Regions from separate parts of the Pseudarthrobacter sp. Hb11 genome, predicted to be linked through region 1. Evidence: riboswitches for the same ligand, from Rfam matches in the RefSeq annotation. Region 1 holds a riboswitch; each other region holds the start of a gene.
What was found. A riboswitch is a leader RNA that binds a small molecule or an ion and turns the genes downstream of it on or off. The one in region 1 is predicted to bind S-adenosylmethionine.
Positions count from the first base shown of each region.

Region 2: it holds a riboswitch for S-adenosylmethionine, as region 1 does, so the genes downstream of both, AC50X7_RS08135 (DUF1737 domain-containing protein) here and AC50X7_RS11995 (bifunctional o-acetylhomoserine/o-acetylserine sulfhydrylase) in region 1, are expected to answer to the same signal.
Region 3: it holds a riboswitch for S-adenosylmethionine, as region 1 does, so the genes downstream of both, AC50X7_RS14955 (cobalamin-independent methionine synthase II family protein) here and AC50X7_RS11995 (bifunctional o-acetylhomoserine/o-acetylserine sulfhydrylase) in region 1, are expected to answer to the same signal.
Region 4: it holds a riboswitch for S-adenosylmethionine, as region 1 does, so the genes downstream of both, AC50X7_RS04320 (aminotransferase class V-fold PLP-dependent enzyme) here and AC50X7_RS11995 (bifunctional o-acetylhomoserine/o-acetylserine sulfhydrylase) in region 1, are expected to answer to the same signal.

Region 1 is NZ_JBWZCM010000007.1:88,718-91,588, forward strand. It holds gene AC50X7_RS11995 (bifunctional o-acetylhomoserine/o-acetylserine sulfhydrylase) at 1-1,075, opposite strand, end outside; SAM riboswitch class IV at 1,119-1,234, opposite strand; gene AC50X7_RS12000 (VOC family protein) at 1,400-2,038, shown strand; gene AC50X7_RS12005 (hypothetical protein) at 2,350-2,691, opposite strand.
Region 2 is NZ_JBWZCM010000003.1:327,436-330,306, reverse strand. It holds gene AC50X7_RS08145 (O-succinylhomoserine sulfhydrylase) at 1-443, opposite strand, end outside; gene AC50X7_RS08140 (rhodanese-like domain-containing protein) at 444-854, opposite strand; gene AC50X7_RS08135 (DUF1737 domain-containing protein) at 851-1,129, opposite strand; SAM riboswitch class IV at 1,143-1,257, opposite strand; gene AC50X7_RS08130 (hypothetical protein) at 1,410-1,664, opposite strand; gene AC50X7_RS08125 (TetR/AcrR family transcriptional regulator C-terminal domain-containing protein) at 1,896-2,609, shown strand; gene AC50X7_RS08120 (aminodeoxychorismate lyase) at 2,677-2,871, opposite strand, start outside.
Region 3 is NZ_JBWZCM010000011.1:123,932-126,802, reverse strand. It holds gene AC50X7_RS14960 (M14 family zinc carboxypeptidase) at 132-1,193, opposite strand; SAM riboswitch class I at 1,415-1,519, shown strand; gene AC50X7_RS14955 (cobalamin-independent methionine synthase II family protein) at 1,532-2,737, shown strand.
Region 4 is NZ_JBWZCM010000002.1:118,676-121,546, forward strand. It holds gene rsgA (ribosome small subunit-dependent GTPase A) at 1-859, shown strand, start outside; gene hisN (histidinol-phosphatase) at 908-1,720, shown strand; SAM riboswitch class IV at 1,877-1,990, shown strand; gene AC50X7_RS04320 (aminotransferase class V-fold PLP-dependent enzyme) at 2,026-2,871, shown strand, end outside.

The DNA of each region.
Region 1 (2,871 bases):
CCCCGGCGAGGTTGAAGGAGACGATGGCGCCGGTCCCCTTGGGGCCGTACTTCCGGCCCCGCTCGTACCAGGGGCTGGAGGGCAGCCCGGCATAGGCGACCGATTCGACGTCGTCACGCGACTCCAGCCACTGTGCCACGTCCAGGGCGTTGGCCACGTGCCGTTCCACGCGAAGGCTCAGCGTCTCCAGACCCTGGGCGATCAGGAAGGCGTTGAAGGGCGACACTGCGGAGCCAAGGTCTCGCAGCAGCTGCACCCGGGCCTTCAGGATGTACGAGAGATTGGCGCCCAGGGCGCCTTCGGCACCGAGGTCCCGGGCGTAGACGAGTCCGTTGTAGGTGGGGTCCGGGGTGTTGAAGCCGGGGAACTTTGCGGGGTCCTTGCCAAAGTCAAACTTTCCGGAATCGACGATCACGCCGGCGATGGCTGAACCATGGCCGCCCAGGTACTTGGTGGCCGAGTGCACCACGATGTCCGCGCCCCATTCCAGCGGCCGGATCAGGTACGGGGTGGACAGGGTATTGTCCACGATCAGGGGCACGCCGGCCTCGTGCGCGACCTGGGATACCCCTTCGATATCCAGGACGTCCTGCCGCGGGTTGGATACCACCTCGCCGAAGAAGAGCTTGGTGTTGGGCTGCACTGCTGCGCGCCACTGCTCCAGGCTGTCCGGGTCCGCCACGAAGGTGACTGATATGCCGAACTTCTTCAGGGTGTGGGCGAAGAGGTTATAGGTGCCGCCGTAGAGGCTGGGGCTCGCGACGATGTGGTCCCCCGCCTCGGCAATGTTCAGGACGGCGAAAGTCTCAGCAGCCTGTCCGGAGCTGAGCAGCAGCGCCCCCAGTCCGCCTTCAAGACTGGCAATCCGCTGCTCCACTGCCTCCTGGGTGGGGTTCCCAATCCTGGTGTAAATGGGGGCCAGCTCGGCCAGGGCAAAGCGGTTGGCGGCGCTTTCAGCAGTGGGGAACACGAAGGACGTGGTCTGGTAAATGGGAAGTGCACGGGCGCCCGTGGCGCCATCCGGCTCCTGGCCGGCGTGGATCTGGCGGGTTTCGAAAGACCATCCGTTGGACAACTAAGGCTCCTTTGACATGGGCCCGGCATGCTGGAAGCACCGCGGGCCGCGCTTGCCATCCGGCCGGTGCCGGACAGCCAGGTCCTCACCCGGGGCACCCCACCGCGGATGGAGGGTTGCCGGCCAGCGAGCCGGGGCTTGTCACTGGCACTCATGACCTGAGCTCAGTGTAGGAACATGCGTTGATTGCCGGACAGAATTGTGACGAACATAGTCAGGAACATTTCCTCGGTCCGTCGGGGGCTTAATTACGGCTCACAAGGCGAAATCCCAGTAAGGCTACCCTTAGCTGAGAGCCCGATCACAAAGTGCCAAGATGTTGCCATGCGCATGGATCACGTCTCTTACGCCTGTGAACACGATGGCCTGGCTGCCACCACCGAACGTATTTCCTCTGCCCTCGGCGTTGAGGCAGTGAAGGGCGGGGTACACCCGCGGTTCGGAACCCGGAATATGATCATCCCGCTAGCGGGACACAAGTACCTCGAAGTGGTGGAGGTCCTGGACCACCCCGCTTCGGACAAAGCTCCCTTCGGGCAGGCAGTGCGTGCACGGTCTGCAGCCGGCGGCGGCTGGATGGGCTGGTGCGTCGAGGTTGACGACCTGGCCCCCTTCGAAGAACGGCTCGGGCGGTCCTCGGTCAACGGCAACCGCAAGTTTCCTGACGGCCGCGAACTGGTCTGGAAGCAAATCGGCATCCTCGGTTTGATCGCCGACCCGCAGGTTCCCTACATGCTCAAGTGGGAGGGCGACCCGTCCCTGCACCCGTCCAACGCCTACGACAGCAACGTCAAGATGAGCTGCCTGACTATCGCCGGTTCCGCTGCCCGCGTTACTGAATGGCTGGGTGAGCCGGTGGAGAAGCCGCTCGAAGACGTAGCCGTGGAGTGGGTGGCACCGCACGGGACCCCCGGAATCCTATCGGTGACGTTCGAGACCTCCAACGGAGCTGTGACGATCTAATTCTCTCCTTGGGCACGGGCAGCTTTGCCCGGGCCTCGGCATGGGTAGGTACTGCAGACTGCCCTCCTACGCTTCGGCCGCCATCAGCAGGTGACAACGGCGTCACCCGCTGATGGCGGCCGAATCCATTTAGTACAGCTGCGGTAGCGAAGGCGTTTGAGGACATCAATGCCGCTCTTGCCGTGCTCAATGCCGAGGCGAAGGGATGCGGTTCGGAGCAGTTCTCGGCTGCTGATCCGCTGGCAGGGCTGGCTGATGGCTGCCTGGACATCCTTACCGGTGCCTCAGGGGTCCAGGCCCGGATGTCGGCGTTAGTGGTCAACGCTGCAGGGACGTACGCCCAGACCGCGCGGGCGGCCGCTCCGCCCGACGCACCCGTGCAGGGACAGGAAATGGCTATCGCCGCGGAAGTCGGCAGCCTCCTGGCCCTCAGCGGCCGGGCCGCCGGTGCCCTGCTGGCCCAGTCCCACGCCCTGACCACCTCCCTGCCCCGGACCCTGGCAGCCCTCGAAGCAGGGACGATCCCGTGGCGGCACGCCCAGGTCATGGTCGACGAAACCGCCACCCTCGACCCCGCCGGCGCCGCGGCCCTGGAAGGGCACTTCCTGGACCCGGACACCGAAACCCGCCACGGCCGCCGCGATCGGGGACATCCCGGCCTACCGGTTCAAAACCAAAGCCCGGACCTGGCGGGAACGCCACCACATCGAGTCCATCGAAAAACGCCACGCCAAAGGCGTGGCAGACCGGCGGGTGGAATACCGGCCCGACCAGGACGGCATGGCCTGGCTCTCCGCCTACCTGCCCGCCGACCGGGCCGTAGCGGGCTGGAA
Region 2 (2,871 bases), on a different contig from region 1:
AGGGCATCGCGCCACTGCTCCAGGTCCGGACCGTCCACAAACACTGTCTCCACACCCCAGCGCGGCAGGATTTCGTTCAGGATCACAAAGCAGGAACCGAACAGCGAGCGGGCGGCAACCACGCGGTCGCCGGCGGCCAGCAGGGCACCCAGGGCGGTGAAGACGGCGGACATGCCGGACGCCGTCGCGAAGCACGCCTCGGTGCCCTCGAGGAGGCGGAGCCGCTCCTGGAAGGTAGCCACGGAGGGGTTGCCGTAGCGGGAGTACACAAAGCGCTCGTCCTCGCCCGTGAAAGCGCGCTCTGCCGCAGCTGCGGATTCATACACGAACCCTGAGTTCAGGAACACCGCCTCGCTGGTTTCCTGGAAGTTGGTGCGGTCCAGTCCACCACGGACGGACTGGGTGTCGGGGCTCCAGCCGGCGGCGTCTTCGTTAAAGGTCACTTAGTTCTTTCCGAGATTGGTGGGCAGGCCGCGGTTCTTCCAGCCGTTGACGGTGCGTTCGCCGTACCGGTCAGGTTCGCCCTCGAAGCCCTCCAGCACGTTGTAGGAGGTGAAGCCGGCCTGGGTGGCAGCAATGGCGGCCGCGATGGAACGCTGCCCCGAGCGGCACAGGAATACCAGTTCGGCCGAAGCGTCCTCCGGCGCCTGCTGCGTCAGGTGGGTAATGAAGTCCGGATTGGGGATGCCGCCGGGAAACGTCCACTGGATGAACAGCGGATCGTTGTCGGTGGCCTTTGTGTCCGGGATACCGATGTGGGCCCATTCGCCTTCGGTGCGAACATCCACCAGGATGGCGCCCTGCTCCAGCTTGTCCCATGCCTCCTGGGGCGTCAGGTCTCCTGCGTAGGTCATGCGTGGCCCTCGCCGTCGAACTCAAGGTCTTCGCCCGCGGATTCGAGGTCATCCACGGCGGTGGCCACCGCCGCATCGGCGGAAGCGATGGCTGCCGGAAGAACCAGGGCTTGCGCAACAATCACCTTGCCGCCGTTGGACGTCGCGGCAGGGCTGCCGTGAAGCACATAGCCCTCGGCCAGGGCGGTCGAAACCCGTTCACAGAAAGACCTGTCATCCGGCCCGGTAACGAGCCGGTAGGAAAGTTTTTCTTCAAGGGCAGGTGCGTCAGACACGACGGATCTCCTTCTTTCACGCTTGCAACACGATTCGGTCGATATGCCGAGTATTCACCTGAGGCACCCCGCCGCAAAAGGAGGGTTGCCGACCGGCCAGTCAGGGCTTGGCGCCGGTACTCATTACTCCCCAAAAAAGTAACACTTGGCGCGCGGCACCGCATCGCCGCCGTCGTCATGTTCCGTAACTGAGCTGGGCGGCCGCCCAGCTGTTGGAGCAAAGGAAAGGCGTGAAGGGCTGCCCGCTTGGGAGCCCTTCACGCCTCTCTTCTGATGTCGGTTACACGATGCCGGGGCAGCTTGCCAGGATGTAATCGGCGGCGGCCGGACCCTTCATCCGCAGGCCGTTATGGCTCGGGCTGATCCTGTGTTTCATCCCTGCCCAAAAGGCGGCTTCCATTCCGGGTGCCTGCTGGTTGATGAAGCACCAGCTGGTATACAGGCCGTAAAGGCGGTCACCGCTGAGGCTGTGGTCGGACGCTTGGTCGAGGTGGGTGGCTTCCTGGAGAAAAAGGTCGAACTGCGAATGTGCCATGACGGCGTCCCTTCGCTAAGTGCGTGTGTACCGCCGTTCGGCTACAGCAGCGAAATCCTCTATGCCCTGCACGGGGCCATGGAGTGGTGATCGAGACCTTGGGAATCGATGGTGTGGGGCGGTGTCGACCCCCTTACTACAATGTAGACGTTACCCGTAGACTACGTATACAGCAAGCGTTTGGAGATACCTTCCCGAGACGCTTGCCGCCGGCTCCAGAACGGAAAAGTCATGCCCTCCCCGAAAACCTCCGGCCCTGCCAAGGGCCGCGCCCCAAAGGAGCGGCTCAACCGTGATCTGGTGCTCAACAAGGCATTGGAACTGGTGGACGCGGAAGGCCTTGACGCGCTGACCATGCGCCGGCTGGGGCAAGAGCTGGACCGGGATCCGATGAGCCTTTACCGCTACGCAGAGAACCGGGCGGCGTTGCTCGATGGCGTTTCGGAGCTCGTTCTCAACGAACTGCCCATCCACCCGGAGGACCCCGACTGGAAAGCCCAGCTTCGGCACATCGCGCATAACCTTCGGCGGCTCGCGCTCGAACATCCCAACGTGGTGCCGCTGCTGGTGACGAGACCGCTCTCCACTCCGCTCGGTCTGCGCCCGCTGGGCACCCTGCGCCCGCTGGAGCAGATTCTCGCCCTGCTGATTGGCGCCGGATTCAGCCCTGCCGACGCCCTCCACGTCTATAGGGCCTACTACGGGTTCCTCTATGGCCACATTCTGAACGAGCTGCAGGAGTTCGTGGTGGACCCCGAAGAGAATGAAGTGCTGCTTCGGCTAGGGCTGCACCGGCTGCCGTTAAAAGAGTTTCCCCATCTCCGTGCGTTGGCTCCGGCGCTCGCCGAATATGACGGCGAGGCTGAGCTGGACCAGGGCATCACCATCCTGCTTTCCGGCCTCGAAGCGCAGCTGACCGCGGAGCCAAAAGCTCCCCCCGCTTAGCGGCGGGAAGTACGGCAGCTACTCGAAGGAAGCGCGGCGGCGGTTAGTACTGCGGCAGTGGAAACCGCTACGCGATGCTGGCAAACAGCTCGCTCAGCTCCGCGGTCAGCTCTTTCTGCACCGCCGGGGTGCCCACGTCTTTGCCATCGATGCTGTTCACCGGAGCAAGCAGGCGCACGCTCGAAATGAGCCAGACAGCGTCGGCGTCCAAAAGGTCCTGGGGCTCCAACGGACCGTACCCCAGTTCCCAGCCGGCCGCTTT
Region 3 (2,871 bases), on a different contig from region 1:
GTTCCGGGGCTCTTACCACCCAAGTTTAGCCGATCAGTTACTTTGTCCACTCGTTGGGCCGCCGCGGCCCTTCTTGCAGGGTAAAGGACCCTGCACGGGTGAAGGACCGCGGCGGACTGTCAGCGGTGATGCTATTCGTCGTCGGCTTCCCCGGCCGGGCGGGAGGTCTGGGTGGCCAGGCTGTCCCAGAAGGAGGTGTCGCCGTCGGCAATTGAACCGTCCGCGATCGCCGCGGCCGTGGCGGTCAGGGTAGTGACCGTCTGCTTGATCAGGTAGCCGTTGCTCCGGAGCCCCAGGGCGTAGCCGTCCAGGTAGTGGTCGGACATGCCGCGCATCTCAAACAGCAACGTGGAAATGCCGTACTCGACGGCGATGCCGTTGCGGCTGATGGTTTCGGCGCTGCCCCCCACATACTTGCCGAGGTGGCCCCAGCCTGTGGAGTCGACGCTGTTGAAAACAACGGCGCCCAACTGCTTGGACTTTTCAACAACGGCGGGATTGGCGTTAGGGGTGGTGGGGTACAGGATGGACCCGGACACAAGTTCGCCGTCACGCTGGCTGCGGGTGCCCTGGTGGTGCAGGTCGATCATGTAGTCGATCTTGTACTTGCGCATCACGTTGTTGTGCAGCGCCTGGGTTTCCGGCTGGATCTTGGCCACATGGTCCCGGTTAAGGTCCACCTCTTCGGCGTTGTACCGGGTCATATTGCGGTCGCCCTTGGCCAGGTAGCCGTCCAGCGGGAAGTTCACGTCCCCCATGGCACCGTCTGCGTTGAGCATGGGCACGATCAGGATGTTCACGCCGTCCAGGACATTCCCGGACTTTCCGGTGCCCAGGTGCTTGACGAATTCCAGCGCACCTTCGGTGGTGAGCTGTTCGTTGCCGTGCTGCTGGGTCAGGTACAGGATGGTGGGCTTGGCCGGATCCGAGATGTACTTGACCAGGTGGATGTCCCGGCCTTTCACGGTCTGCCCGATAACCTCCAGTTCCATGGCGGACTGGCGGGCGTCCTGGTCTTTGAGGAAGGAGACCATCTGGTCATAGGAGGCCAGCTTCGATGTGGTGATCTGGCCGTTGCCATTATAGTTGGGGCCTTCGCCCACAGCGATGGCAGGGGCGGGCGCTGCCACTACGGCCAGAGCCAGGGCTCCCGTAACTGCCAGGGTCCTAAAGGTTGCCAGGGTTTTTTTCACGGTGCGGTACCTCTTTCGAGTGCATAGGTGTGCCAGCCCGCCATGTCCCCCATCGCGGGCTGTGACAAAAGCCAACCAACCTCCGCGAAAGCTGTCAATGGACATAACAGGAATGCACATGCAGTTATTACGTTTCGAAGCGTGGCTTCGGCGCCCTGCCTGTTGCGAAACAAACCGAAGCGAATTTGCTCCCGGGGAGCCATCTGGATTTAGGTGAGAGCGAACCATCCGGAGCGGCCGAGAGACCTGGATCGTTGACGCCGCAGCAACCCCCAAGTGCAGGGACGTCCTGCCTGTGAAGGTGCTACTGCCAGGACCGATGGAAAGGAAATTTCAGCATGACCTTGAACACAGACCATATCCGCGTCACCCACGCAGGCTCCTTGCCCCGCACCGCTGAGCTGATCGCCGCCAATGCCGCACGCGAGGAAAACCCTGCCGACGTCGAGGGCTACAACGAACTCCTCACCGCGTCCGTAGTGGACCTGGTCCAGCGCCAGCAAAGCCTGGGCGTCGATATCCCGAACGACGGCGAGTACGGGCACGCCACGTCCGCTTCCGTGGACTACGGCGCCTGGTGGTCCTACTCCTTTGCCCGGATGGGCGGCCTGGAGCTGGACAATGACGCCAAGTGGGCGGTCGAACCGAAGGAATCCACCCCGGGCCACGTCCAGCTGACGGGCTTCATCCACCGCCGCGACCGGACCATTTTTTCCGAGGCCTACAACGATCCCACCAGCGGCATCTTCACGGGTGCCCCCAAGCCGTTCCCGAAGGTCACCGGCCCGCTCGTCTACACCGGCCAGGACGCCGTCGCCTCCGACATCGCCAACCTGAAGGCCGGGCTGGCGGCCACCGGACTCACGGACGGCTTTGTTGCAGCGCTCTCCCCCGGCAGCGCCTCCCGCATCACGAACGAGTACTACGCCACGGAGGAGGAGTACATCTACGCCTGTGCCGACGCGCTCCGCGAAGAGTACAAGGCCATCATCGACGCCGGCCTGATCCTGCAGATCGATGATCCCTCCATCGCCGAGAACTGGGACCAGATCAGCCCCGAACCCAGCGTCGCGGACTACCTCAAGTTCACGCAGATCCGCGTGGAGGCACTGAACTACGCCCTCCGCGGCCTTCCCGAGGAGCAGGTCCGCTTCCACCTCTGTTGGGGCTCCTGGCACGGCCCGCACACCACGGACCTTCCCCTGGCGGACCTGGTGGAGACGATGCTCCAGATCAATGCCGGCGGTTACTCCTTTGAAGCTGCAAACGTGCGGCACGAACACGAATGGCGGGTCTGGGAGGACACCAAGCTTCCAGAGGGCAAGGTCATCATCCCAGGCGTCGTTTCCCATGCCACCAATGTGGTGGAGCATCCGGATCTGGTGGCCGACCGGATTGTCCGGTTCGCAGAAGTGGTGGGCCGCGAGAACGTCATCGCCTCTACCGACTGCGGCCTCGGCGGCAGGGTCCACCCGCAGATCGCGTTCGCCAAGCTGGAAGCACTGGGCGAGGGCGCACGCCGGGCCACCAAGCGGCTCTGGTAGCCGGAAATCGCGTAACGCCCGAACCCGCCGGTTCCGTGCCCCGCTTGGATCGGGTGCGCGGGACCGGCGTTTCGTTTTGCGGGGCTTGCTAAACTGGTGAAGGCCGACCAGGAATCGGTCCACCCCATTTCAAC
Region 4 (2,871 bases), on a different contig from region 1:
TGTATCAGGCGAACCGGACACCCTCGCCCGGCTGGTCAAGATCCAGGACCGCCGGACCCTGCTGCGCCGCAGCGCTGACGACACGGATCCGGTGGAGCGGGCCGTGGTTGCCAACGCAGACCAGCTGGTGATTGTGGTGGCCGCCGCCAACCCCGAACCACGCACGGGCTTCATCGACCGCGCCCTGGTGGCAGCGTATGACGCCGGGATCGAGCCGATCCTGCTGGTCACCAAGGCGGACGTCAAGGATCCGGCGGAGCTGCTGTCCAACTACACACACCTCGACTTCCCCGTGATCATCAGCCGGACAGCCGATTCCAGCGCATCCGGCATCGATGCCCGCTCTGATGACGGCCTGTCCGCCCGTCTCGACAGCAATGCCGTGGCCGAGCTCCGGGGGTACCTGGATGAAAAAGTGACTGTCATGCTGGGGCATTCAGGCGTAGGCAAGTCGACGATGGTGAATGCGCTGACCGGGGCTGAACGGGCCACCGGCGGCGTCAATGCCGTGACAGGGCGCGGGCGCCACACGTCGTCGTCGGCGCTGGCGCTAAGGCTGGCGGACGCTCCTGTGGGCAGCTGGATTATCGATACCCCGGGTATCCGCTCCTTCGGCCTGGCTCACGTGGATCCTGACCGGATCCTGCGCTCCTTCCCGGACCTCTCCCCCGGCATCGATGACTGCGAACGCGGCTGCAAGCACACCGCCACCGCCGTGAACTGTGGGCTGGACGCGTGGGTGGGCGGCGGCCATGCGGGTGCCACCGGGGAAGCACGGCTGGCCTCGCTGCGCCGCCTGTTGGGCACCGACCCGCGCCTGGAGGTGCAGGAGACAAAGGAACTGGGCAGCGTCAACTGACGGTGCCGATCTCCCAGCAGATCAGCGTGCAGGCGGTAGTTTGGAACCATGATCCAACCTGCTTCAAGCTACAACGATGACCTGCGCCTGGCCCACGTCCTGGCAGATTCCGTGGATGACCAGACCATGAGCCGCTTCAAGGCACAGGACCTCAAGGTGGAGACCAAGCCTGACCTCACGCCGGTCACCGACGCGGACAAGGCCGCAGAAGAAGCCATCCGCGGCCAGTTGTCCCGTTCCCGTCCGCGTGATGCCGTGCTCGGGGAAGAGTTCGGCAGCACCGGCCACGGGTCCCGCCGCTGGATCATCGACCCCATTGACGGCACCAAGAATTTCGTCCGCGGCGTCCCCGTCTGGGCCACCCTGATTGCCCTGGTGGATGAGGGCGAGCCCGTTGTTGGGGTGGTGAGCGCACCCGCCCTGGGCAAGCGCTGGTGGGCGGCCAAGGGCATGGGAGCCTACATGGGCCGGTCGCTGGCTGCAGCCACCCGGCTCCGTGTCTCCAACGTCGCCAGCCTGTCCGACGCTTCGCTGTCCTACTCCAGCCTGGGCGGCTGGAAGGAACGCGGCAACCTGGACAACTTCCTGGGCCTCACCGAGGACGTGTGGCGGACCCGGGCGTATGGCGATTTCTGGTCCTACTGCATGGTGGCGGAAGGCTCCGTGGACATTGCCTGCGAACCTGAACTCAACCTATACGACATGGCGGCACTGGTGCCGATTGTGGTGGAAGCGGGCGGCCGCTTCACCTCGCTGGAAGGCGAAGACGGGCCGTTCGGCGGCAACGCGCTGGCCACTAATTCCATCCTGCACTCAGAGGTGCTCCGCCGGTTGAACCCGGACCTGGACGATCTTCTCTAACACCTTCATCGAAGAATCAGCGGCGGGCACCTCCAAAAGGAGGGGCCTGCCGTCGTTTCTTCGGCGAAGCAGCACTTTTCGGCAAGTTCGTAACAAAGGGCTTAACATTCGGGCCGGCTTCAAACCTTCCTGCCTTATGTCCTACGCTCTTAAGCAGGTCACGAGTGCCAGCGCGAAACCCCGGTTTGCTGGCCGGCAACCCTCCAACCGCGGTGGGGTGCCCCGGGTGACGACCAGGCCGGTCCGGAACGGATGCGGCAAGCGCGGATTCCCGGTACAGGGAGTCCTTTCGAAGTGAGGTCTCTGTGACTACTGCCACCGTCTCCCCCAACGCCGCCGCCCAGATTGAAACAGTCCAGCCTGACGCCGCTGCCCCCTTTGATGCCCGCCGCGCCGTCGCCGGCCGGCCGCTTGCGGCTGTCACCGGCGCTGAAATCCAGGCACCGCTGATCTCCGGCGGCCACGTCCGGTATGCGAACCTCGACTACGGCGCCTCCGCTCCAGCCCTCTCCGTGGTCTCGGCCTACCTCAACGAGATCCTGCCGTTCTACGCGAGCGTCCACCGCGGGGCTGGCTACGCGTCCCAGATCAGCACGTCCGTCTACGAGAACGCCCGGAACATCGTCCGGGAGTTCGTGGGCGGCCGCCCGGACGATTCCGTGATCTTCACCCGGAACACCACTGACTCCCTCAACCTGCTGGCAGGCTGCCTGCCCGCAACAGACGGACGGCCCGGCGGGGACGTCCTGTACCTCGACATCGAACACCACGCGAACCTGCTGCCGTGGCAGGGCGTCCCCCACCGCAGCATCGTTGCCGCCGACACCATCGCCGGCACCATCGAGTCCATCCGCGCCGAGCTGGAACAGGGAGGCGTGAGCCTGCTGGCCGTCACCGGGGCGTCCAACGTCACCGGCGAGATCCTGCCCATCCGGGCCCTGGCCACGCTCGCTCACGAACACGGCGCACGCATTGTGGTGGACGCAGCCCAGCTGGCGCCGCACCGCCGCATCAACATCGCCGCGGACGGCGTGGACTACCTCGCTTTCTCCGGCCACAAGCTGTACGCACCGTTCGGCGCCGGTGTGCTGGTGGGCCGCCCGGACTGGCTCGACGCCGGAACGCCCCATCTCGCCGGCGGCGGCGCCGTC